2 linked regions of the Saccharopolyspora erythraea NRRL 2338 genome follow. The protein of the gene in region 2 interacts with the protein of the main gene of each other region in a pairwise test. Links are inferred from orthologs where the notes say so. Each region holds a gene or a part of one and is shown on either strand. Other genes may lie near its edges.

Region 1 (10,804 bases), 5.3 Mb from region 2 along the record:
CAGACCGGCGACGACCTGAAGGGCGCTCAGTACGTCGTCGGGTCGTACGACCGGTGTTGTCTGCCGCACGACCGTTACAAGTATCCCATACGGTCCGGGCTCGCTCGGCCAATCGTCCACCTGGGCGGTGACGGAACGAATCCGGTCACTCAGCGCAGTCGGATCGGAACGGTCCAGCACCGCGGCGTCGATCAACGCGGCCCGTGCGTCGATGCTGCGGCGGCCGTCCTTGGTCATCCGCTCCACCTCGACGCTGTCGGCCGCGAGCAGCTTGGACACCGCGTCCCGCAGCTCGTCATCGCCAACCCCGGGTACCTCGATCAGCCAGCGGCTGGCCTCCAGCCGCTCCGCGAGCGGACCGGGCGCCGCCTCGACCGCCTCCAGCAGGTCGACGCCGTCGGGCAGCGCCGCGTCCAGCTCGCGGCACAGCAGCTCGGGGTCGACCTGGCGGACGAGCTGGAGCTCGACGTACTCGGCCTCGCTCGACACGCCGGTGGGTACCGCGCCGGCCCACGACACCTTGGGGTGCGGGCTGAAGCCCTGGGAGTAGGCCATCGGCACGCCCGCTCGCCGCAGCGCGCGCTCGAAGGCCCTGGCCAGGTCGCGGTGCGAGGTGAAGCGCAGCCTGCCGCGCTTGGCGTAGCGCAGCCGCAGCTTCTGCACCGGCGGCGCAGAGGGGTTGGGATGATCTCGTCGACTCAGAATGCCCTCCCGCGCGTGTCGCCTACGGCCCTGGTTGGTCGTGGTCGGTGGTTGCCCTGACAACCGCAAGTGTGACAAGCCGCCCCCACATCGGGCCAGCAAGGTGCCGAGCGCCCAGGTCGGGAGGGGTTGGCTTGTGGGTCGTGCCCTGGCTGGCTAGCGTCCCGTCCTGGTCGGAGTGCGGTGACCACGACCGGGAGCACCGATGGGGGTCAGCAGGCCTGGGCGGGCGCCGCGGCGCTCGTGCCTGCTCCTCGTCGCCGCGGCGCTGGCCGTGCTATGCGCTCCGCAGGCGGCAGCCGGACCGGACTGCGCCGGACCGGGCCCCTCGTTGCGCTACGTGGTGCTGTTCGAGCCCGGCACCGCTGTCGGTTCCGCCGGACGGGAGATGAGCGCCCGGTGCGGGACGCTGGCGGCCTACTACCCGTCGATCGGCGTGGGCGTCGTCGACTCCGCCGACCGCCGATTCGAGCGGCTCGTCGGCACTGACCGCGCCTACAGCGCGGAGGCCGAGCAGCGCGAGCGCGCCGCCGCCGACGGGCAGAGCACGGCCCTGGTCCCGGGTCGGGCGAACGTCGAGACCTGGCAGGGCCCGGTCGCGGCACCGAGCACCGCCGGTTCGGCCGGCGCAACACCGGCCGACGCAATGCCGGACACCGCAGGATCAGCCGACGCAACACCGGCCACCGCAGCACCCGCCACGGGAACGGCCGCCGCTCCCGCCGGCGGCTGGAACGCCGCGGCGGTGCACGCCCCCGAGGCGCACGCGGTCACGACGGGCAGCGCCGATGTCGTCGTCGGGGTGCTCGACTCGGGCGTGGACGGCACGCACCCCGAGCTCGCCGCGGCCTTCGACCGCTCCCGCTCCGCCGACTGCCTCTCCCCCGCGCGGCCGGACCGGTCCCCCGAGGCCAGGAGCGCTCCGCACGGCACCCACGTCGCGGGCATCGTCGCGGCGGCCGACGACGGGGTGGGCACCACCGGTGTCGCCCCGGGCGTGCGGGTCGCGTCGGTGCGGGTCGTCGACGAGGCGGGATACGTCAACCCCGAGTACGCGGTTTGCGGCTTCATGTGGGCGGCCGAGCACGGCATCCGCGTCGTCAACAGCAGCTTCCTCGTCGACGCCGCGGCGCGGGGTTGCACCGGCGAGGGCTCCGCCGTCCCGCGCGAGGCGGTGCGCCGCGCCGTCGAGCACGCCACCTCGCGCGGTGTGCTGACCGTCGCCGCGGTCGGCAACGAGCGCATCGACCTCTCCGCTGTCCGACGCCCCGACTGCGATGCGGTGCCGGTCGGCCTGGACGACGTCGTCGCCGTCTCCGCCGTGGGACACGACGGGGTCAAGGCCGGCTACAGCTCCTACGGCCTGGGCTCGGTCGACATCACCGCGCCGGGCGGCGAGAGCCGCGTCCCTGGCCACGCGGGCTGCGTGCTGTCGACCGTGCCCGGCGCCGACTACGACCGGGCCTGCGGCACGTCGATGGCCGCACCGCACGTCTCCGGCGTGGCCGCGCTGCTCGCGTCGCGGCACCCCGACGCCGGGCCCCGCGAGTTGACCCGGATGCTCCTCGCGAGCACGTCCCCGATGAGCTGCCCGAGCGACTACGACCTCAACTCCGACAGCGCCCAGGACGCGCTGTGCCGCGGCTACGCCGCCTACAACGGCTTCTACGGCCACGGCATGGTCGACGCCCGCCGGGCCGTCACCCGCTGAACTCCACCCGGCGTTGCGGCGCTCAGCCCTGCGAGAAGGCCTGGTTGGTCACCGGCGAACCCTGGCCGACCGGCGAGATCGGCAGCAGCTTGCGGCCGGAGGGCCCGACCTCGATGTCGGTGCCCATCGTCGGGCACACACCGCAGTCGAAGCACGGCGTCCAGCGGCAGTCGTCCTGCTCGCGGGCCTCCAGCGCGTCCTGCCAGTCGGCCCACAACCACTCCTTGTCCAGACCGGAGTCGAGGTGGTCCCACGGCAGCACCTCGCCCTCGTGGCGCTCGCGGGTGGTGAACCAGTCCAGGTCCACGCCCAGCGGCACCAGCTCGGCCTGCGCGCAGTCGACCCAGCGCTGGTAGGAGAAGTGCTCGTTCCAGCCGTCGAACCGGCCGCCCTCGCGCCACACCCGCTCGATCACGCGGCCGAGCCTGCGGTCACCGCGCGAGAGCAGGCCTTCCACCAGCGACGGCTTGCCGTCGTGGTAGCGCATGCCGATGTTGCGGCCCAGACCGCGGTCGGAGTTGACGGCCTGGCGCAGCTTGCGCAGCCGCTCGTCGACGGTGTCCGGGTCGCACTGGGACGCCCACTGGAACGGGGTGTGCGGCTTGGGCACGAACCCGCCGATGGAGATCGTGCAGCGGATGTCCTTGCGCCCGGACGCCGCGCGCCCGGCGCGGATGACCTCCTTGGCCATCTCGGCGATCTGCAGCACGTCCTCGTCGGTCTCGGTCGGCAGGCCGCACATGAAGTACAGCTTGACCTGCCGCCAGCCGTTGGCGAAGGCCGCCGAGACGGTGCGGATCAGGTCCTTCTCGGAGACCATCTTGTTGATCACGCGCCGGATCCGCTCGCTGCCGCCCTCGGGGGCGAAGGTCAGCCCGGAGCGGCGGCCGTTGCGGGACAGCTCGTTGGCGAGGTCGATGTTGAAGGCGTCCACCCGCGTCGACGGCAGCGAGAGACCGGTGCCGGTGCCCTCGTAGCGGTCGGCGAGGCCCTTGGTGATGTCGGCGATCTCGGAGTGGTCGGCGGAGCTGAGCGACAGCAGGCCGACCTCCTCGAAGCCGGTCGCCTCCAGGCCCCGCTGGACCATCTCGCCGATGCCCTCGATGGAGCGCTCGCGGACCGGCCGGGTGATCATGCCCGCCTGGCAGAAGCGGCAGCCGCGGGTGCAGCCGCGGAAGATCTCCACGCTCATCCGCTCGTGCACGCTCTCGGCCAGCGGTACCAGCGGCTTCTTCGGGTAGGGCCAGTCGTCGAGCTCCATCGTGGTGCGCTTGAACACCCGGTAGGGCACGCGCTCGTCGTTGGGCACGACCGACTCGATGGCGCCGTCGGCGCCGTAGGAGACGTCGTAGAACTTCGGCACGTACACGCCGCCGCTCTCGGCCAGCCGCAGCAGGAGCTCGTCCCGGCCGCCCGGCTCGCCCTCGGCCTTCCACTTCCGGATGGCCTCGGTGACCTCCAGGACCGCCTCCTCGCCGTCGCCGAGCACGGCGGCGTCCAGGAAGTCGGCGATCGGCTCGGGGTTGAACGCCGCGTGGCCGCCGGCCAGGACGACCGGGTGCTCGTCGGTGCGGTCGGCGGCGTGCAGCGGGATGCCCGCGAGGTCGAGCGCGCTGAGCAGGTTGGTGTAGCCGAGCTCGGTGGCGAAGCTGACGCCGAGCACGTCGAAGGCGCCGACGGGCCGGTGGTTGTCGACGGTGAACTGCGGGATGCCGTGCTCGCGCATGAGGGCCTCGAGGTCCGGCCACACCGAGTAGGTGCGCTCGGCGAGCACGTCGGGCTGCTCGTTGAGGATCTCGTAGAGGATCATGACGCCCTGGTTGGGCAGCCCGACCTCGTACGCGTCCGGGTACATCAGACACCACCGCACGGAGGTGTCGTCCCAGTCCTTGGCGGTCGAGTTCAGCTCGCCGCCCACGTACTGCACGGGCTTGGAGACGCGCGGCAGCAGCGGCTCCAAGCGGTCGAATACGGACTCCACGCTCACCGGTTCAGCGTACGTGCCGCGCTCGCGCGCCCGACGAAGGCGTACGGGTTCAGTGCGGTACCGGAGCCCGCACCGAACCCCGCGTGCGCCCCGCGCCGCGCCGTGCCGCCGAGCCGTCAGGCGTGGCCGCGGCTCGCACCGGACACGCTGGTCAGACGTCCCGGGTGAACCAGATCCGGTCGCGGTCGTCGCCGTCGGCGACGCGGACCGACCGCTCCCAGCGGCCCGACTCCGTCCAGCCCAGGCCGGTGTAGAAGCGCTCCAGGTCGTGGCCGCCGCGGACCACGAGCTCGAGCTTCTCCAGCCCCAGCGCCTGCGCGTGCGCGACGGCGGCGTCGTGCAGCTTGCGGCCCCAGCCCTGACCCTGCAGGTCGGGGTCGACCATGAGCACCGACAGCTCGCCGGTGTGCCGCCGCACCGGATAGCGCCCCGGCACCAGAACCGCGACGCCGACGAGCACGTGCTCACGTCCGATGGTCAGCAGGTGCGCGCGCCTGCCCGCGACGTCGTCGACGACCGACGCGGCCGCCTCGCGCACCTCCTCCACCGGGTCGGCCGGGGTGAAGCCGACGCCGCCGCCCGCCACGGTGACCCGGCCCCAGAGGTCGGCCAGGCCGTCGACGAGGTCGGGGTGCGGCGTGTCCACCCGGTGCGGACCGGTGACGAACACGTCCTCGCCCACGCGGCTCAGAGCTCCGGGAACCAGAGCTTGATCTCGCGCTCGGCGGACTCGGCGGAGTCCGAGCCGTGCACCAGGTTGTACTGGACCTCCAGGCCGTAGTCGCCGCGGATGCTGCCCGGGGCGGCCTTGTCGACCGGGTCGGTGCCGCCGGCGAGCTGGCGGAACGCCGAGATCGCCCGCGGGCCCTCCACCACGGCGGCCACGACCGGGCCGGAGGTGATGAACTCGAGCAGGCTGCCGAAGAACGGCTTGCCGTCGTGCTCGGCGTAGTGCTGCTCGGCGAGCTGCTGCTCGACCTGGCGCAGCTCCAGCGCGACCAGCTTCAGGCCCTTGCGCTCGATGCGGCCGATGACCTCGCCGACCAGTCCCCGCTCGACCCCGTCGGGCTTCACCAGGACCAGGGTGCGCTCGCTCACGAGTGTTTCTCCTTCTGTGCCGGGGCGGCGGTGTGCGTTCGGCCACCTCTGCCCGATTCGCCGCCAGGGTATCGATTCCGGCGCCCCCGGCCGTGCCCGGGGAGACCGGGGTGACTGCGGTGGTCCACCGGTGCGTCCGAGGTCAGGCACCCGGCGCCCGCTCGCGGCCCGGCCACCGGTGCCGGACCGCGAGCGGCCTTCCCAAGCTCCCGCGGTCAGCGCCGCGGGTCGAGGGTGGTCGACCACAGGGACTTGCCCGCGGTGTCGCGCAGATCGACGGTCAGCCGCCGGGACCGGGAGTCGATGTTGACCTCGCCGAAGTGCTGGAAGCCCTCCAGCGGCGACGCGCCCTGGCGGGTCGGCGCGCTGACGAAGACCTGCTCGGGACCGAATGTGGGGTCCAGCTCGCTCGGCCCGAAGGCACCGGCGTGCAGCGGTCCGGAGACGAACTCCCAGAACGGGTCGAAGCCGTCGAAGGCCGCGCGCTCCGGCGAGTAGCGGATGGCCGCCGAGTAGTGCACGTCGGCGGTCAGCCAGACGACGTTGCGCACCTGGCGGCGGGCGGTCTCGGCGAGCACCCAGGCCAGCTCGGCCTCCCGGCCGTTGGGCGCCCCCGGCAGGCCGTTGGCCACGGCCTCGATCTTGTCGCCGTCGGGCACGATGATTCCGATCGGCATGTCCGAGGCGATGACCTTCCAGGTCGCCCGCGAGCGGGACAGCTCGTCGACCAGCCACCTGGCCTGCTGCTCGCCGAGGATCCGCTCCGCCCGCGTGCCCGCCGAGTTGGGGTCGCGGTAGCTGCGCATGTCCAGCACGAAGACGTCGAGCAGCGGCCCGTGCCCGACCTTGCGGTAGACGCGGCCGTCGACGGCGTCCTGCCGCCGCACCGGCTGCCACTCGTGGAAGGCCTGGAACGCGCGCTGGGCGAGCACGTCGACCCGCTTCTCGGTGTACTCGGGCTTGTCGAGGATCTCGCCGGGGTACCAGTTGTTGGTGACCTCGTGGTCGTCCCACTGCACCAGTTGCGGGACGCGGGCGGCGAAGCGCCGCACGTTCTCGTCCAGCAGGTTGTAGGCGAACTGCCCGCGGTACTCGGCCAGCGTCTCGGCGACCTTCGACTTCTCCGGTGTCACGATGTTGCGCCACACCCGGCCGTCGGGCAGCGTCACCGACTCCCTGAGAGGCCCGTCGGCGTAGACGGTGTCGCCGCTGTGCAGGAAGAAGTCGGGGTCGCGGGCGGCCATCGCGGAGTAGATCGTCATGCCGCCGATGTCGGGGTTGATGCCCCAGCCCTGGCCGACCACGTCACCGGACCACAGGAACCGCACGTCGCGCGGCTGCCGGGACGCGGTGCGGAAGCTGCCGGTCAGCGGCTCGCTGCCCATCCGCCCGTCGAGGTCCTCGGCGATGACGCGGTAGTGGAACTCCCGGCCGGACGGGAGGCCCCGCAGCAGGACCTCGCCGGTGCCGTCGGTCTCCGGGGTGAGCAGCGGGCCCGGGACGCGCCGCGCGTCGGCGAACCCGGGGTCCTGGCTGATCTCGACGAACATCCGCGACGGGCGGTCGGCGCGGGTCCAGACCACGGCGCCGTCCGGGCGCGGGTCGCCGAGCTGCACGCCGTGGGTCAGCAGCGGCCGGTCGGGGCGGACGAAAGCGGGCGCGGCACCCGCCGCGCCCGGCAGGAGCAGGCCGGCGGCGAGGGCTCCGGCGCCCGTCGCGGAGGCGCGCAGCAGCGCGCGCCGGTTGAGGTGGCGGGAGGCGTATTCGGGGTGCATGCGGTCGTTCTAATCGGGTGCGGCGGCCGGTCCGCCACCGGAAGTTGACGAACAGCTGAATTCCCGGGGCGGATGTGCCGCGCAGGTCTGCGGGGGCCTCCCGTTCGGGAGCGGGCGTGCGCTCGCGGGCGGCGTACGTCCACTTCGAGCGCTCCGCTCCAACGAATCCACCATTCCCCGGCGCAGACGGATGGAGGCTTCGCGTCCATTTCCCGCGCACGGCACAACGCCGGCCCGGCGCGTCGTCGCGCCGGGCCGGGCGTCATGGCTCCACTGCGAGTGCCGGAGGTGCGGAACTACCGGATCAGTCCTCGTCTTCCTGCGACGCGTCCTGGTCCTGCTCGGTGCCGTTCTTGTTCTCCGACGCGGACCAGTTCTGGGCGTTCTGGTCGCCACCCTTGCCACCCACGACCCACTGGGCCTGGTTGATGTCCTGGCCGGTCTCGTTCTTCTGGTCGGTCTTGTTGTCCTGGTCCTGGTCCTGCACCTGGACCGTGTCGTCGCCCTTCTTGCCGTGCTTGTGACCGTGGTCGCCGTCGGCGAGCGCCATGCCGGAAGCTCCGAACAGCACCGGCAGTGCCAGAGCAGTGGCAGCGACGAGGCGCGTGGCAGTCCGCATAACTAGTATCCCCTTCACATCTCTGAATATTGCAGAGGACGCCCGCAAGGAATCCCGTGGCGAAGGCTGCCCACGGCGGGCCAACACCTCGGTTTTCCCTTCGGGATTCCATTTAAAGACCCGCGATTTGCGGATCAACTAGAAGATATCGCCGCAGGCCTGGCGCCCCGCAACCCGAACCATTGTCGATCACCTCATGTGATGATGAAAATCCAGTGGATCACATAATTTCTCCGATCCTGATGACCATCGGACGAGTCACGACATCGCGGAGCGCAGCGAACCGGGCGCCTCCAACTGCTCTTCGGTCGCACGAACGAGCAAGCCGAAATCCCCTCGGGAGGAGATGCGATCACGGTCCGTGCCGAAGTTCGCGAATCGAGGCCGGGTTGCGAACCCCGCGATCAAGGAATCCCGCCGGATCCCCGCCTGGAGAGATCAACAATTCCCGGATTGGACCCGGTGACTCCCGGAGATCATCCGCCTACCGGGCGACTCATGTCGACGGAGCGTCGCTAAAACCCCCGACAAAGCCCCTGACCGGGTTGATCGCTTCCGAGTGCACCCCCCACACGGATTCGGACAATTCCAGACCGTCGCGTAGCGGACAGTAGTTACTACCGTTCCGAGGTACCCCGGCAGGTGATCGTTTTCCGCTCACCCGGAGAGATCGATCCGACTGCGGTACTGGTAGCAGAGGATCTATTTCCGCGTGGGACGGAAGGAAGACAGGCAATGACCGCTCAAAGGCCCCTCAGCCGCGCAGTCGCGTGCATCGCGCTCGCGGCAGCGGCACTGGCCCCCGGGATCGCATCGGCAGCAGCCGACGCCAGCGACGCGCGGAGCACCATCACGCTGACCGTGACCGAACACCAGAAGCCGCGCAGCGTGACCCTCGACTGCGAGCCGGCCGGGGGCGACCACCCGAAGGCCGCCGCGGCCTGCGCCGACCTGCTGGCGGTCGACGGGAACTTCGAGGACCTCCACGCGGTCCGCCCCGAGCGCGAACGGTCCGGTTGCACCAAGGACAACCGGAACATCCGCGCGTCCGCCAAGGGAACCTGGCGCGGTACGCAGATCGCCCACGAGACGTCCGTCGCGAACCGGTGCGTGCTGAAGCAGCAGACGGGAGCCGTATTCGACTTCTGAGCGGACCCCGGCTCTCCAAACGCCCGACTTCCACCGGAAGGGGCCCACCGAACTTCTCGGTGGGCCCCTTTTTCTTATTTCAATACCGCTGCCACCACATGATCAAATTCGCGGACCCCGGAGACAAGTGCACCTTTATGACACCAATGAGCCCAAATCGTTGAACGACCGCAAGCATTTTCTTGATCTTTACCCCAGTTGCCTCACGGCACAGGTCCCACAAACCGTGATCAATCGTTTTCCGGACTTCACCGACGGCCATCTGATCAGTTGACCGGAGAAATTTGTTTCGCACAACCCGCGACAACAGCCCGTAATCACGACCCCGGCAGTGTGACCGTTGATTCTCTTTGGTGGTGCAGGACATCGCAAACCGCCGCGAACAATGCGACTGTTGAATTGCCAGCCGGAAGCCCTCCCAACTCTCATGGGTCGGGAGTCACGCCGCTTGGCGCTGAATACCACGATGATAGGAGATGAAGGAATGCGTAAGTCCATTCGTCTGCTCGCCGTTACCACCGCGGCCGTCGCCATGCTCGGCATGGGCGCCCCCGCCTTCGCCGGCGGCTCCGATGACGACACCAAGCAGACCGCTACCGCCACCGGCGGCAAGGGTGAAGGCGGCAACGGCGGCATCGGTGTCAACGTGCTGTGCGGCATCGGCGTCGGCGTCCTCGGCGAGGGCACCGGTTCGTGCAGCGCCGGCAACGGTGGCAACGGCACCGGCGGCAACGCCGAAGCCGAGAACGAGGACGACAGCGACAACTGACACCAAGGCTGACGTCAGGCTCTGACGCCAGCTCGCTCCCTCCTCGGGTGTGTGCCGACCAATGCGGGACCGGTCGGCACACACCCTTCTTCTGCGCGGCCCGCGGTGCACTTCGCCCTTGACCGCGACGCGTCTCCACGCTCGCCGGCGATGCGGAGGTCCCACCTTCGGGTGGTCCCGTGATCTCTTCCGCATGTCGGTCAGTGCCAAGACGGCGCCTCCGATGAAAAGGTCCACGCAGTGATCGGCACGGCCGACCCGCTTCCCGGGCGACGCGGCACCGGTCACTCATCTGAAACCAGCCAAGATCGGAGCATGGAGTGCGCACTTCGGTTCGCGTTCTCTTCGCCGGCGTCGTCGCGACCGGGCTGTTCGCAGCCGGTTCGTCGACCGCACTGGCGGCCAAGGACGACAAGACTTCCGACGACGACACGACCCAGACCGCGGCCGCCGAGGGCGGCGAGGGCGGCAAGGCCGGCGACGGCGGACTGGGACTCAACGTCTGCCCGTCCATCGCGCTGCTCGCACCGGCGAACGCCAAGTGCAACGCCGCCAACGGCGGCAGCGCCAACGGCGGCGACGCGGAAGCGTCCACGGAGGACGACAGCAGGGACAGGGAGTACCGCAAGAGCAAGGACTGAGCAGTCCCCAGGGGGAATGCCACCTCCACGCGCGGAAAAACGTGCCGGCCTCCCGTCCGGGAGGCCGGCACGACGCGTTCTTCGGGGCGAGTGGTGGCGGGAAGACCGCGTCAGGTGGATCGCGCGACCTTCCCGCACTTCGACGGTAGACCCGTCTTCTCACCGGCTCTCGGCGAAGCCGGGAACATACCTACATCGGGCGATCTCGGAGCGCGGCTCTGCCGCGGGCAGTCCGAGGATCACGTTGCCGCACAAGACTCTTGGCCTCTGCGTCCTACTGTGGACGCCGGCGAGTCCGCCGGCGGCTGTGCCGATCCCGTCTCGGGACCGGCACAGTCCGGATCTCACTCCTC
Region 2 (10,637 bases):
GTTGGGCGCGGGCGCGATCTCGATGACCTTCTGGTGGCGGCGCTGCACCGAGCAGTCGCGCTCGTAGAGGTGGATCACGTTGCCCGCGGCGTCGGCGAGGATCTGCACCTCGATGTGGCGCGGGTTGACCACGGCCTGCTCGAGGAACACCGTCGGGTCGCCGAAGGCGGACTCGGCCTCGCGCATCGCGGCTTCCAGCGACTCGCGCAGCGCGCCGAGCTCGTTGACCCGGCGCATGCCCCGGCCGCCGCCGCCGGCGACGGCCTTGACGAACACCGGGAACTCCATGTTCTCGGCTTCGGACATCAGCGCGTCGATGTCGCTCGAGGGAGCCGACGAGTCCAGCACCGGCACGCCCGCCTCGCGGGCGGCGGCCACCGCGGTGGCCTTGTTGCCGGTCATCTGCAGGATCTCGTGGCTCGGCCCGACGAAGGTGATGCCGGCTTCGTGGCACGCCTTGGCCAGTTCGGGGTTCTCGGAGAGGAACCCGTAGCCCGGGTAAACGGCGTCCGCACCGGCCTTCTTGGCGGCCTTGATGATCTCCTCGACGGAGAGGTAGGCGCGCACGGGATGACCTGGCTCGCCGATCTCGTAGGACTCGTCGGCCTTCAACCGGTGCAGCGAGTTGCGGTCTTCGTGCGGGAACACCGCGACCGTCCCCGCACCGAGCTCATACCCGGCGCGGAATGCGCGGATCGCGATCTCGCCCCGGTTGGCGACGAGGACCTTGCGGAACATGCCGGCTACCTCCTGTACAGGCGTCGGTCGGTGCACGAACACTACCGCGAAATTTCCCCCATCCGGGAGAACCTCCCGAGTGATGGACCTCATCAAAAGCGTCGTGACCTGCTTATATCGCTACTCCACACAAGGGTAGAACGGGAAGAAATTCTGTCGAATTTCTCGATCAAGGAATTTCGTCTTACGGAAGACAGTGATCTTGTCACACCGCCGGCGTCAAGGTTCCACACTCGGTGACCAGTGGAACACCCGCCGCGCGGCGGCGCGACCCTTGCGGCACGCGGGCCGGCGGCCGAGGCGGCGGAGCGGATACGGCGGAAGTTCGTCCGGAGGGGGCCACCGGGGTTCGGCAGCCGCGCAGGGACCGATACCGATCGCTGAGCGGCGGTCGTGGAGCGACGGCCACCCGTGGCCATGGGAGCCCCGTCCTGACGACGGCTCGCTGTGGCGAGGCACCACCGGAAGGCGGGCCGAGGCGACGCCGCGCGCCCAGAGGCAGGGCCTCAGCTCTTCTCCAGGTACTCCGCGCGTTCGTCGTCGACGACCTCGGCGACCATCCGGGCCAGCCCCGGGTGCGCGCGCAGCTCCGGGTCCTCGGCGACGAAGGACTCGGCCTCCTGCCGCGCCTGGGCGATCACGTCCTCGTCGCGCAGCAGCGACAGCATCTTCAGCCCGGACTTGCGGCCCGACTGCGCCGCACCGAGGATGTCGCCCTCGCGGCGCAGCTCCAGGTCCAGCCGCGCAAGTTCGAAGCCGTCGGTGGTCGAGGCGACGGCTTCGAGCCGCTCGCGGGTGGTGGTGCCCCCCATCGCCTCGCTGACCAGCAGGCACAGTCCCGGCGCGCTGCCCCGGCCGACCCGGCCGCGCAGCTGGTGGAGCTGGCTGACGCCGAAGCGGTCGGCGTCCATGATCACCATGACGGTGGCGTTGGGGACGTTCACCCCGACCTCGACGACCGTCGTGGCGACCAGGACGTCGATGTCGCCCGCGGCGAAGCCGCGCATCACGGCGTCCTTGTCGTCGGCGGGCAGCCTGCCGTGCAGGACTCCGAGCCGCAGGCTCGCCAGCGGGCCGGCGGCGAGCTGCTCGGCGACGTCGAGCACCGCCACCGGCGGCCGCCGCTGACCGCCGGAGTCCTCCGGCGGCGGCTCGTCGGCACCGTCGCTGTCGTCCACCGCGGACGATCGCGACGACTTCCGCTTCTTGCCCTCGGTCTCCTCGTCGTCGCCGATGCGCGGGCAGACGACGTAGACCTGGTGCCCGGCGGCGACCTCCTCGTGGATGCGCTGCCACACCCGGTCCAGCCAGCTCGGCTTCTCCGCCACCGGCACGACGTTCGTGCTGATCGGCGAGCGCCCGATGGGCAGCTCGCGCAGCGCCGAGGTCTCCAGGTCGCCGTAGACGGTCATCGCGACCGTGCGCGGGATCGGCGTGGCCGTCATGACCAGCACGTGCGGCGACACCTCGTCGCCGCCGCGCGCCCGCAGCGCGTCGCGCTGCTCGACGCCGAAGCGGTGCTGCTCGTCGACCACGACCAGCCCGAGGTCGGCGAAGGACACCCGGTCCTGGATGATCGCGTGCGTTCCGACGACGATCCCGGCCTCGCCGGACGCCGCCTCCAGCAGCGCCTTCCTGCGCTGGGCGGCGGGCATCGTGCCGGTCAGCAGCGTGACGCGGGTGGCCTGCTCGGCCCCGCCGAGCTCGCCCGCCATGCCCAGCTCACCGAGCAGTTCGGCCAGCGAGCGGGCGTGCTGGGCGGCCAGCACCTCGGTCGGAGCGAGCATCGCGGCCTGCCTGCCCGAGTCGACGACCTGGAGCATCGCGCGCAGCGCGACCACGGTCTTGCCCGAACCGACCTCGCCCTGCACCAGCCGGTTCATCGGGTGCTCGACGGCGAGGTCGGCCGCGATGTCCTCGCCGATCTCGCGCTGGCCGCCGGTCAGCTCGAACGGCAACCGCTTGTCGAACGCGGCGAGGATGCCGTCGTCGCGCCGCGGGCAGGCCGGCGCCGGATGGGCGTGCGCCTCGCCCCGCAGCCGGGCCAGCGCGAGCTGCACCGCCAGCGCCTCGTCCCACTTCAGCCGTTCCTGCGCGGCGGTGACCTCACCGAAGTCGCGCGGCCGGTGGATCTTGCGCAGCGCGGCCTCCAGACCGGTGAGTCCCAGCCGCGTGCGCAGTTCGCCGGGCAGCGGGTCGTCCTCGCCGTCCCAGGTGTCGAGCACCTGGCGCACGCAGCGCGCGATCGACCACGACGGCAGTCCCTGCGCCGAGGGGTAGACGGGGATCAGCGCTCCCGCGAACTCCTCGGCCGCCTCGCTGACGTCCTCGTCCTCCCCGGTGAACAGCTGGTACTCGGGGTGGGCGAGCTGGAGCTGGTTGCGGTAGGCGGTCACCTTGCCCGCGAACATGCCGCGCCTGCCGGGCAGCAGCTCCCGCTCGCGCCACGCCTGGTTGAAGAAGGTGCAGATCAGCGACCGGTGCCCGTCGGTGATGCGGGCCTCCACGATGGTGCCGCGCCGCGACTTCATGCTGCGCTTGGAAACCCGCTCGACCTGGGCGAGCACGGTGGCGTGCTCGTCGATCTCCAGCCCGGCGATGGCGGTCAGCTCGCCGCGTTCGGCGTAGCGGCGGGGGTAGTGGCGCAGCAGGTCGCCCACCGTGGACAGATCGAGGGCGGACTCCAGCGCCTTGGCGGTCTTGGCACCGAGCACGCGCTCCAGCGACATCTCCGCCCTCGTCGAGTCTCCAGTCGCCATCGCCCCACCGGCTCCGATCGGTCGCTTCCGCCAGCAAGTTATCGGACGGAGCCGACACCGGCGGCAACGGCCGCAGCGGCCGAACCGGCGAAGGCACCGCCCAGCCCTCCATGATGCCGCCGGGAGCCGGGTTCGGCGGCATCCCGCGCACCGGCCCGGCAACGTCCACCGTGATCGCACCGGCCGTTGCCGCGGCGGAACGACCACACCTCACGACTCAGCGGCCGTCGACGGCGGAGCGCTCCGCGACCAGCGCGTTGAGCAGCTCCGCTCCGCGCTCGGCACCGTCGACGCTGATGACGAACCGCCTGCCGGACTCCAGGTGCAGCACCAGGCATTCCCCGCCGCGCATCATGACCGCCGTCTGTCCGGGAAGGACGCGGTAGCCCCAGCCGCCGACCTCCACCGCCCGCTTGTCGGCGGCCTCGGCTCCGGTGATGCGCTCCAGCGGGAGCTTGCGCACCGGCCACCGCAGCGGTCCGAACGCGATCCGCACGCCCGACTCCCCGACGTGGACCAGGATCGAAGACAGGGCCAGCACCAGCAGCGAGCACACCCCGAAGACCAGCGCGACCGGCCACAGCGGGGGCGCCTCGGCGAACAGCGGCACCGCGGTCAGCACCACGGCGGGCACCAGTATCGCCAGGCCGAGTCCCCGCAGGAGACTGCTGGACATCGTCGCCATCCACACCACCCGCTGCCCGGCCTCGATGCGCATCCGCGACTCGCCCGCCACCGGCGGCGGGGTGTCGTCCGGCCCGCGGTTGGCGAGCCAGCCGGCCAGCGCACCCACCAGCACCGCCCCGCCGACCGCCAGGAACGCCTGCCAGCTCAGGCTCCGCGCCTGCTGCCAGTGCGCCGCTCCTTCGTTGGCCCACACCGTCAGGCCGAGCAGGCCGAGCACGAAGAGCCCGCCACCGGCGAGGGTCCCGCACAGGAGCACCCGGCTCGCGCGGCGGCCGAGTCCGCCGCGCACGGCGAACACCAGCGTCCCGACCGCGATCACCACCCACAGCCCGACGACGAAGGCCAGGAAGCCGGTCCGCGTCATCGATCCGTCGGGCACGCCCGACGGACCCCAGTGCGTGGCCATCGGGTCGGGTAACCGGCCGCCGAGGAGCAGCACCCCGGCGAGCAGCGCCCCCGTCACCAGCGCCGCCCAGACCACGCCCCCGAGGGCGAACATCGCTCGGAAAGTCATCGGAATCCCTCCAGTCCTCGTCGGCACGTCCGCTCCCTCACGTGCCCTCCTCGATCCACGCGATGACCGCGTCCCGTCCGTACCCGTGGCGCTCGGCCTCCTCCAGCAGGCGGTCCAACTTCTCGCGCAGCGCGACCCGGGGGTCCGGCCGCCGCAGCACCGAGACGCCGCGGCCCCTGCGGAACTCCAGCAGTCCCTCGTCGCGCAGCTGGCGCAGCGCCCGCAGCACGGTGTTGGCGTTGATCTGCAGCGCCGCGGCGAGGTCGCGCGCGGGCGGGAGGCGGTCGCCGGGGGCGACCTCTCCCTCGGCGATGGCACGCCGGATCGCGTCGGCCGCCTGCTCGTGCAGGGGCCGCTTGTCGTTCAGATCCACAGCGAGCAACATGGTGCTATCGACATTAGCACCATTCACGTTCGAAGTGATCCCCTGAGACCCCGCCTTCGGTCAATTGAAGCGACGCAGCCCGCTTGGCCCACGCCCGCGCTTCGCCGCTCCTACTCGACGCCGAGCAGGAGCACCGCCCCGAGCTCGCCGCCCGGGTAGCAGTTGAGCTCGACCTCCGGATGCGTCCGCCGCAGGTGTTCGGCGAGCACCCGCGGCAACGACTCCGGCGCTCCCGCATCGGCGAACGCGGTGACCAGCTCGCCGCCCGCGGTCAGAATCCGGTCGGCCAGCGCGCGGGCGACCTCGTCCACGTCCGAGCCGAGCAGCACGACCTCGCCGTCCACCAGCCCCAGGACGTCACCCGGCTGGCAACGCCCCGCCCAGGTCAGCGCCTCGGAGTCGGCGATGCGCAGCTCGCCCCTGCGGGTCGCGGCCGCGGCCTCGGTCATCGCCACCGCGTCGTCGGCGCGCCGCCGGGACGGGTCGTGCACCGCCAGCGCGGCCAGCCCCTGCACCGGCGACACCGTCGGCACGACGACGACGTCCTGACCCGCCTCGACCGCACGCCCGGCGGCCTCCTCGGCGATGGCGGTCGCGGCCTCGTCGTTGGGCAGCAGGACGACGTGCGCGGCGCCGGTGCGCGCGAGGGCCGCGGAGAGCTCGTCGGCACCCGCCGACTCCGGCAGGTCCGCCAGTCGCAGCACGTCGGCGCCTTCGGCCTCGAACAGCTCGGCCAGCGCTCCGCCCCGCACGCAGGCCAGCACGGCGGCGTCCCGCTCGTAGCCGCGGTGCTGGTCGGCGAAGCGGGTGACCTGGATCCGGTGCACGCGACCGGCCTCGATGCCCGACTCGATCGCCGCGCCGATGTCGTCGCAGTGCACGTGCACCGCCCACGCGTCCGCGCCGTCGCCGACCACCGACACGCAGTCGCCGATGCCGCACAGGGTGTCGCGCAACCACGTCGTCGCCTCGTCGGTGGCCCCGCCCAGCAGGTACATGACCTCGTAGGCGTAACCGGACTCGTGGTGCGGCGACTTCTGCGGGATGCGGCCCGCGGGCGGTTCGGGCGCCAGGCGCACGCCGTCGTGGACCACGGCGTGCAGGGTGTCGAGCAGGATCACCAGGCCGCGCCCGCCGGCGTCGACCACGCCCGCCTCTGCCAACGCGGGAAGCTGCGAGGGCGTCTCGTCGAGCGCGCTGACCGCGGCCCGCGTCGCCGCGCGCAGCACGACGTGCAGGTCGCGGGAACCGCTGTCGGCGGCCTGCGCGGCGGCGTGCAGCACCGACAGCAGCGTGCCGTCCACCGGCTCGGCGACCGCGTCGCGGGCCATCTCGTCGGCCCGCAGCAGCGCGCGAGTCAGCGCGGCGCCGTCGGCGGCCTCGGCGTCCCGCAGCTCGTCGGCCAGGCCGCGCAGCACCTGCGAGAGCAGCACCCCGGAGTTGCCCCGCGCCCCGCCCAGCGCGCCCTTCGCCAGCGCGGCGAGCACCTCGCCGAGCCCGCCGGCGGTGCACGCGGACAGCCCGGCGACCGCCGAGCGCATGGTGAGCAGCAGGTTCGTCCCGGTGTCGGCGTCGGCGACCGGGTAGACGTTGATCCGGTCGATGGCCGCCCGGTCCTCGGCCAGCGCCGCCACCGCCAGGTCCGCCCAGCGGCGGACGGTCACCGCGTCCAGCACTTTCGCGACCTCCACGGCAGGTAGCCTACGAACGGCTCCGCAGAGCCTAGAGGGAGTGTTCCCGGTTTCGCTCTGCGTAGCCGCTCGGCCGGCGGTTCGCCGGCCGGTTCCGCCCAGCTCATCGCGTCCGGGGCGGCGAGGCGACCCTCGCGAGGAGGTCGGCCGCGGTGAGCTACACTGATCCGGTCCAGGGTTGCGATGACCCTGGACGTTCCCACACCGGGATCCATTCCGGCGGTTGCGGCCCAGCCGGGCCCGGCCTGCCCGGACCACACCGCCGGTCGGCGGTGCAGGCAAGCGCAGTCACCTGCGGGTGGCGAGACCTCACGCAAGTGGGAGTCGCTTGCGTGACGCTCATCGCTGGAACCGTGAACGCAAAGTAAGGGGTGTCTGACGTGGCTGCCGTCTGCGACGTCTGCAGTAAGGGACCAGGCTTCGGCAACTCGGTCTCGCACTCCCACCGGAAGACCAGGCGCCGGTGGAACCCGAACATCCAGACCGTGCACGCGAAGATCGGTCTTTCGCAGCGCAAGCGCATGAACGTGTGCACCTCGTGCCTCAAGGCGGGCAAGGTCGTGCGGGGCTGACCGCACTCCGGCTTCGCCGAACCCCGGGACGGTCCCGCCGTCCCGGGGTTTTTCGTGCCATCGGCGGCGCCTCACCCGGCTCGCGGCCGGGCGGTCAGGTCATGTGGTTGCGCCAGCGCGGCTCGACCCATTCCCACTCCGCGCCCCAGGCGGACAACCGGCCCCGGACCACGAGCCAGCGGGCGAGGCCGTAGCCGATCGAGAGCGCCATCAGGCCTCCGAGCAGCACCGCCGCGCCGATGGTCCCGGCGGCCTGGGTGGCTTCGGCGCGCGTCGACGGCGCGGAGGTGATCTGCCCGTCGCGGTCGAGCCAGACCGGAACGGTCTTCTCGGCGCGGACGTGCGCGGGGACGTGGATGACGGCGAAGCGCTCGTCGGGCGGTTGCCCCCAGCGCACGGCCAGCGAGCGGTTCGCCGAGCCCTGGTCCCGGAGGTCGGCCACCACCGTCGCGACGACCGGGTGCCGCGACGTCTCCTCCTCGTGCACCGCCGCCAAGCGGTCCCGCAGCACGGACTGGGAGGTCAGCAACGCCAGCGCCACGACCACGATCGCCGCGAGGAACAGCACGAACAACGCGACCGGCTCGAACCAGTCGGTGCGCCGGCGCAGCGGATTGGCGCCTGGCCACACCCGCCGGGCGAGGCGCTGCAGGCTGCTGTTCCGGCCGGCCCCCATGACGAGCCTTCTTCCGACACGAACGCTGGTATCCGGCACCCTCGAATGTACGACCGGCCGGAAGCGACAGCCACCCGCGCACGCGCGCTGACCTGCGAGTAGGCGACACACAGCGGTGCTGTGACGGCCGCGCGGAAGCGGAGCCGACGACTCGCGGAAGCGGCGGAGCGGCGTCGGCCCGACAGGCTCCGGAACGCGATGTCACGGCCGAACGGCGACGGCCCGGCGCAAGCAGAGCCGAAGACGGCTCTGCGGAGGGTGAGCCGCGCTACGGCAGCTTCCAGTCGATCGGATCCTCGCCGCGGCTCTCCAGGATCTGGTTGACCCGGCTGAACGGCCGCGAGCCGAAGAAGCCGCGGTCGGCCGACATCGGGCTCGGGTGCGGCGACTCGACGCACTCGACGCCGGGCATCAGCGGCCGCAGGTCGCGGGCGTCGCGGCCCCACAGGATCGCCACCAGCGGCTCCTCCCGGGCGGCCAGCGCGCGGATCGCCTGCGCGGTGACCTCCTCCCAGCCCTTGCCACGGTGCGCGGCGGGCTTGCGGGGCTCGACCGTGAGCGCCCTGTTGAGCAGCAGCACCCCGCGCTCGGTCCACGGCGTCAGGTCGCCGGTGGAGGGCATCGGGTAGCCGAGGTCCTCGGTGTACTCGCGGAAGATGTTGACCAGGCTCTTCGGCAGCGGCCGCACGTCGGGTGCGACCGAGAAGCTGAGACCCACGGCGTGCCCCGGCGTCGGGTACGGGTCCTGGCCGACGATCAGCACCCGCACCTCGCGGAAGGGCTGCTTGAACGCGCGCAGGACGTTCTCCGGGGCCGGCAGGTACTGGCGACCCGCGGCGACCTCGTCGCGCAGGAAGCCGCCCATCGCGCTGATGCGGTCGGCCACCGGTTCCAGGGCCTCGGCCCACCCGGCCTCGACCACGTCTGAGAGGGGACGCGCCATGGCAGAACAGCCTAGCGAGGCGGCGAGATCCACAGGGCGCCGCCCCAGCCGGTGACTCTGGGTCACGAACACGGAAAAGTGACAGTCGTCACACCCATTTGGATGCCTGTGACATCAGGCGGGTACGCAATGCGCCCCGGAGCACACCCGGATTCGCCATTTCCGCCTGTCACGACCGCAATTGGCGACCCCATTCGGCGATCGGAGCGCCAACTGCTGCGCCGAGTTCGCCGTGACGATTCGCATAAGCGGGTAATCATCGAAATGGACACATTCCGGCGTATTGGTGGCTATGCCCTGCACCCTGAGCTAGGTTCCTAGACCACCTAAACGCACACGCCGTGGAGGCTCAACCCCGGAGGTGGCGCTAAGCCCCATGACTTCACAGGAGAAAGACGGGACAACCCCAGAACAGCGGTCACTGCTGCGGCGTGCGGTCGGAGCGGCGGCGATCGGGAACACCACGGAGTGGTACGACTTCGGTGTCTACGCCTATGTGGCCAGCTATGTCGGCCACCAGTTCTTCCCCGGGCCGTGGGAGACGGTCTCGGCTTTCGGGGTCTTCGCAATCTCCTTCCTGATCCGGCCGTTCGGCAGCCTGTTCTTCGGACCTCTCGGGGACCGCATCGGACGGCAGAAGGTCCTGGCCCTGACGATCCTGCTGATGTCCGGTTCGACGCTGCTGATCGGCCTGCTGCCGACCTACAGCGCGATCGGCGTGCTCGCCCCCGTCCTGCTGCTGCTGTGCCGGATGCTGCAGGGCTTCTCGACCGGTGGTGAGTACGGCGGCGCGGCGACCTACATCGCCGAGTTCGCACCGGACAGGCGGCGCGGTTTCTACGGCAGCTGGCTGGAGTTCGGAACCCTGGTCGGCTTCGGCCTCGGCGCGCTGGTGCCGACCATCCTGATCCTCAACCTCGACCAGGCCTCGATGGAGTCGTGGGGCTGGCGCGTCCCGTTCCTGATCGCGGGTCCGCTCGGCGCGGTGGGTCTCTACCTGCGGAGCAAGCTGGAGGACACGCCCGCGTTCAAGAACCTCCAGGAGACCCACCAGGTCGCCAACTCGCCGCTGAAGGCGCTGATCGCCGAGCACTGGCGCAGGCTGCTGATCCTGATGGGCATCGTGGTGCTGATCAACGTGGCCAACTACACGTTGCTCACCTACATGGAGACCTACCTCAAGCAGACGCTCCACCTCGACGCGCCGGGTCAGGAGTACCAGGTGCTCATCCCGCTGCTGATCACGGTCGGGGTGATGCTGGTGTTCATCACGCCGGTCGGTGCGCTGTCGGACAAGGTGGGGCGCAAGCCGGTCTTCCTGTCGGCGGCGATCTGCTTCATCGTGCTGCCGATCCCGGCGTTCATGCTGATCTCGCAGGGCACCCTGCCGACCACGCTGGCCGGGCTGGCGCTGCTGGGCCTGGCGCACATCCAGACGATCGGGCCGCTGGCCGCGACGCTGCCGGCGATGTTCCCGACCAAGGTGCGCTACGCGGCCTTCTGCGTCGGGTACAACGTGTCGACGGCCGCGTTCGGCGGCACCGCGCCGTTCATCAACGACGCGGTGGTCCAGTCGACCGGGAACACCTTCTTCCCGGCCTACTACCTGATGGGTGCCGCGGCGGTCGCGCTGATCCCGATCCTGCTGATGAAGGAGACGGCGGGCAAGCCG

The links.
Region 1: the proteins of SACE_RS29390 (region 2) and ndk interact in binary tests that used the Escherichia coli proteins (3 or more experiments, as listed by UniProt). The link is inferred for Saccharopolyspora erythraea NRRL 2338 from one-to-one orthologs.

The regions. Positions count from the first base shown.
Region 1 is NC_009142.1:1,542,471-1,553,274, reverse strand. Bases 3,794-6,738 are described here. They hold ndk (nucleoside-diphosphate kinase), read right to left. Parts: upstream 5,499-6,738; coding sequence 5,088-5,498; downstream 3,794-5,087. Other genes in these bases: SACE_RS06850 (alkaline phosphatase D family protein), read right to left, coding at 5,714-6,738; SACE_RS06860 (GNAT family N-acetyltransferase), read right to left, coding at 4,552-5,082; SACE_RS06865 (TIGR03960 family B12-binding radical SAM protein), read right to left, coding at 3,794-4,400. Also shown: SACE_RS06875 (TIGR03936 family radical SAM-associated protein), read right to left, coding at 1-663; SACE_RS06870 (S8 family peptidase), read left to right, coding at 908-2,413; more of SACE_RS06865, read right to left, coding at 2,436-3,793; more of SACE_RS06850, read right to left, coding at 6,739-7,273; SACE_RS06845 (hypothetical protein), read right to left, coding at 7,578-7,892; SACE_RS06840 (SSI family serine proteinase inhibitor), read left to right, coding at 8,535-9,041; SACE_RS06835 (hypothetical protein), read left to right, coding at 9,526-9,810; SACE_RS06830 (hypothetical protein), read left to right, coding at 10,131-10,451; SACE_RS06825 (hypothetical protein), read right to left, coding at 10,796-10,804. UniProt on the Escherichia coli protein: Major role in the synthesis of nucleoside triphosphates other than ATP. The ATP gamma phosphate is transferred to the NDP beta phosphate via a ping-pong mechanism, using a phosphorylated active-site intermediate.
Region 2 is NC_009142.1:6,862,765-6,873,401, forward strand. Bases 7,129-9,906 are described here. They hold SACE_RS29390 (uracil-DNA glycosylase), read right to left. Parts: upstream 8,966-9,906; coding sequence 8,291-8,965; downstream 7,129-8,290. Other genes in these bases: rpmB (50S ribosomal protein L28), read left to right, coding at 7,155-7,346; SACE_RS29385 (Rv1733c family protein), read right to left, coding at 7,441-8,022; SACE_RS29395 (MFS transporter), read left to right, coding at 9,342-9,906. Also shown: SACE_RS29355 (pyruvate carboxylase), read right to left, coding at 1-738; ATP-dependent DNA helicase RecG, read right to left, coding at 1,245-3,497; SACE_RS29365 (DUF1648 domain-containing protein), read right to left, coding at 3,715-4,698; SACE_RS29370 (GntR family transcriptional regulator), read right to left, coding at 4,736-5,071; SACE_RS29375 (DAK2 domain-containing protein), read right to left, coding at 5,194-6,774; more of SACE_RS29395, read left to right, coding at 9,907-10,637. UniProt on the Escherichia coli protein: Excises uracil residues from the DNA which can arise as a result of misincorporation of dUMP residues by DNA polymerase or due to deamination of cytosine.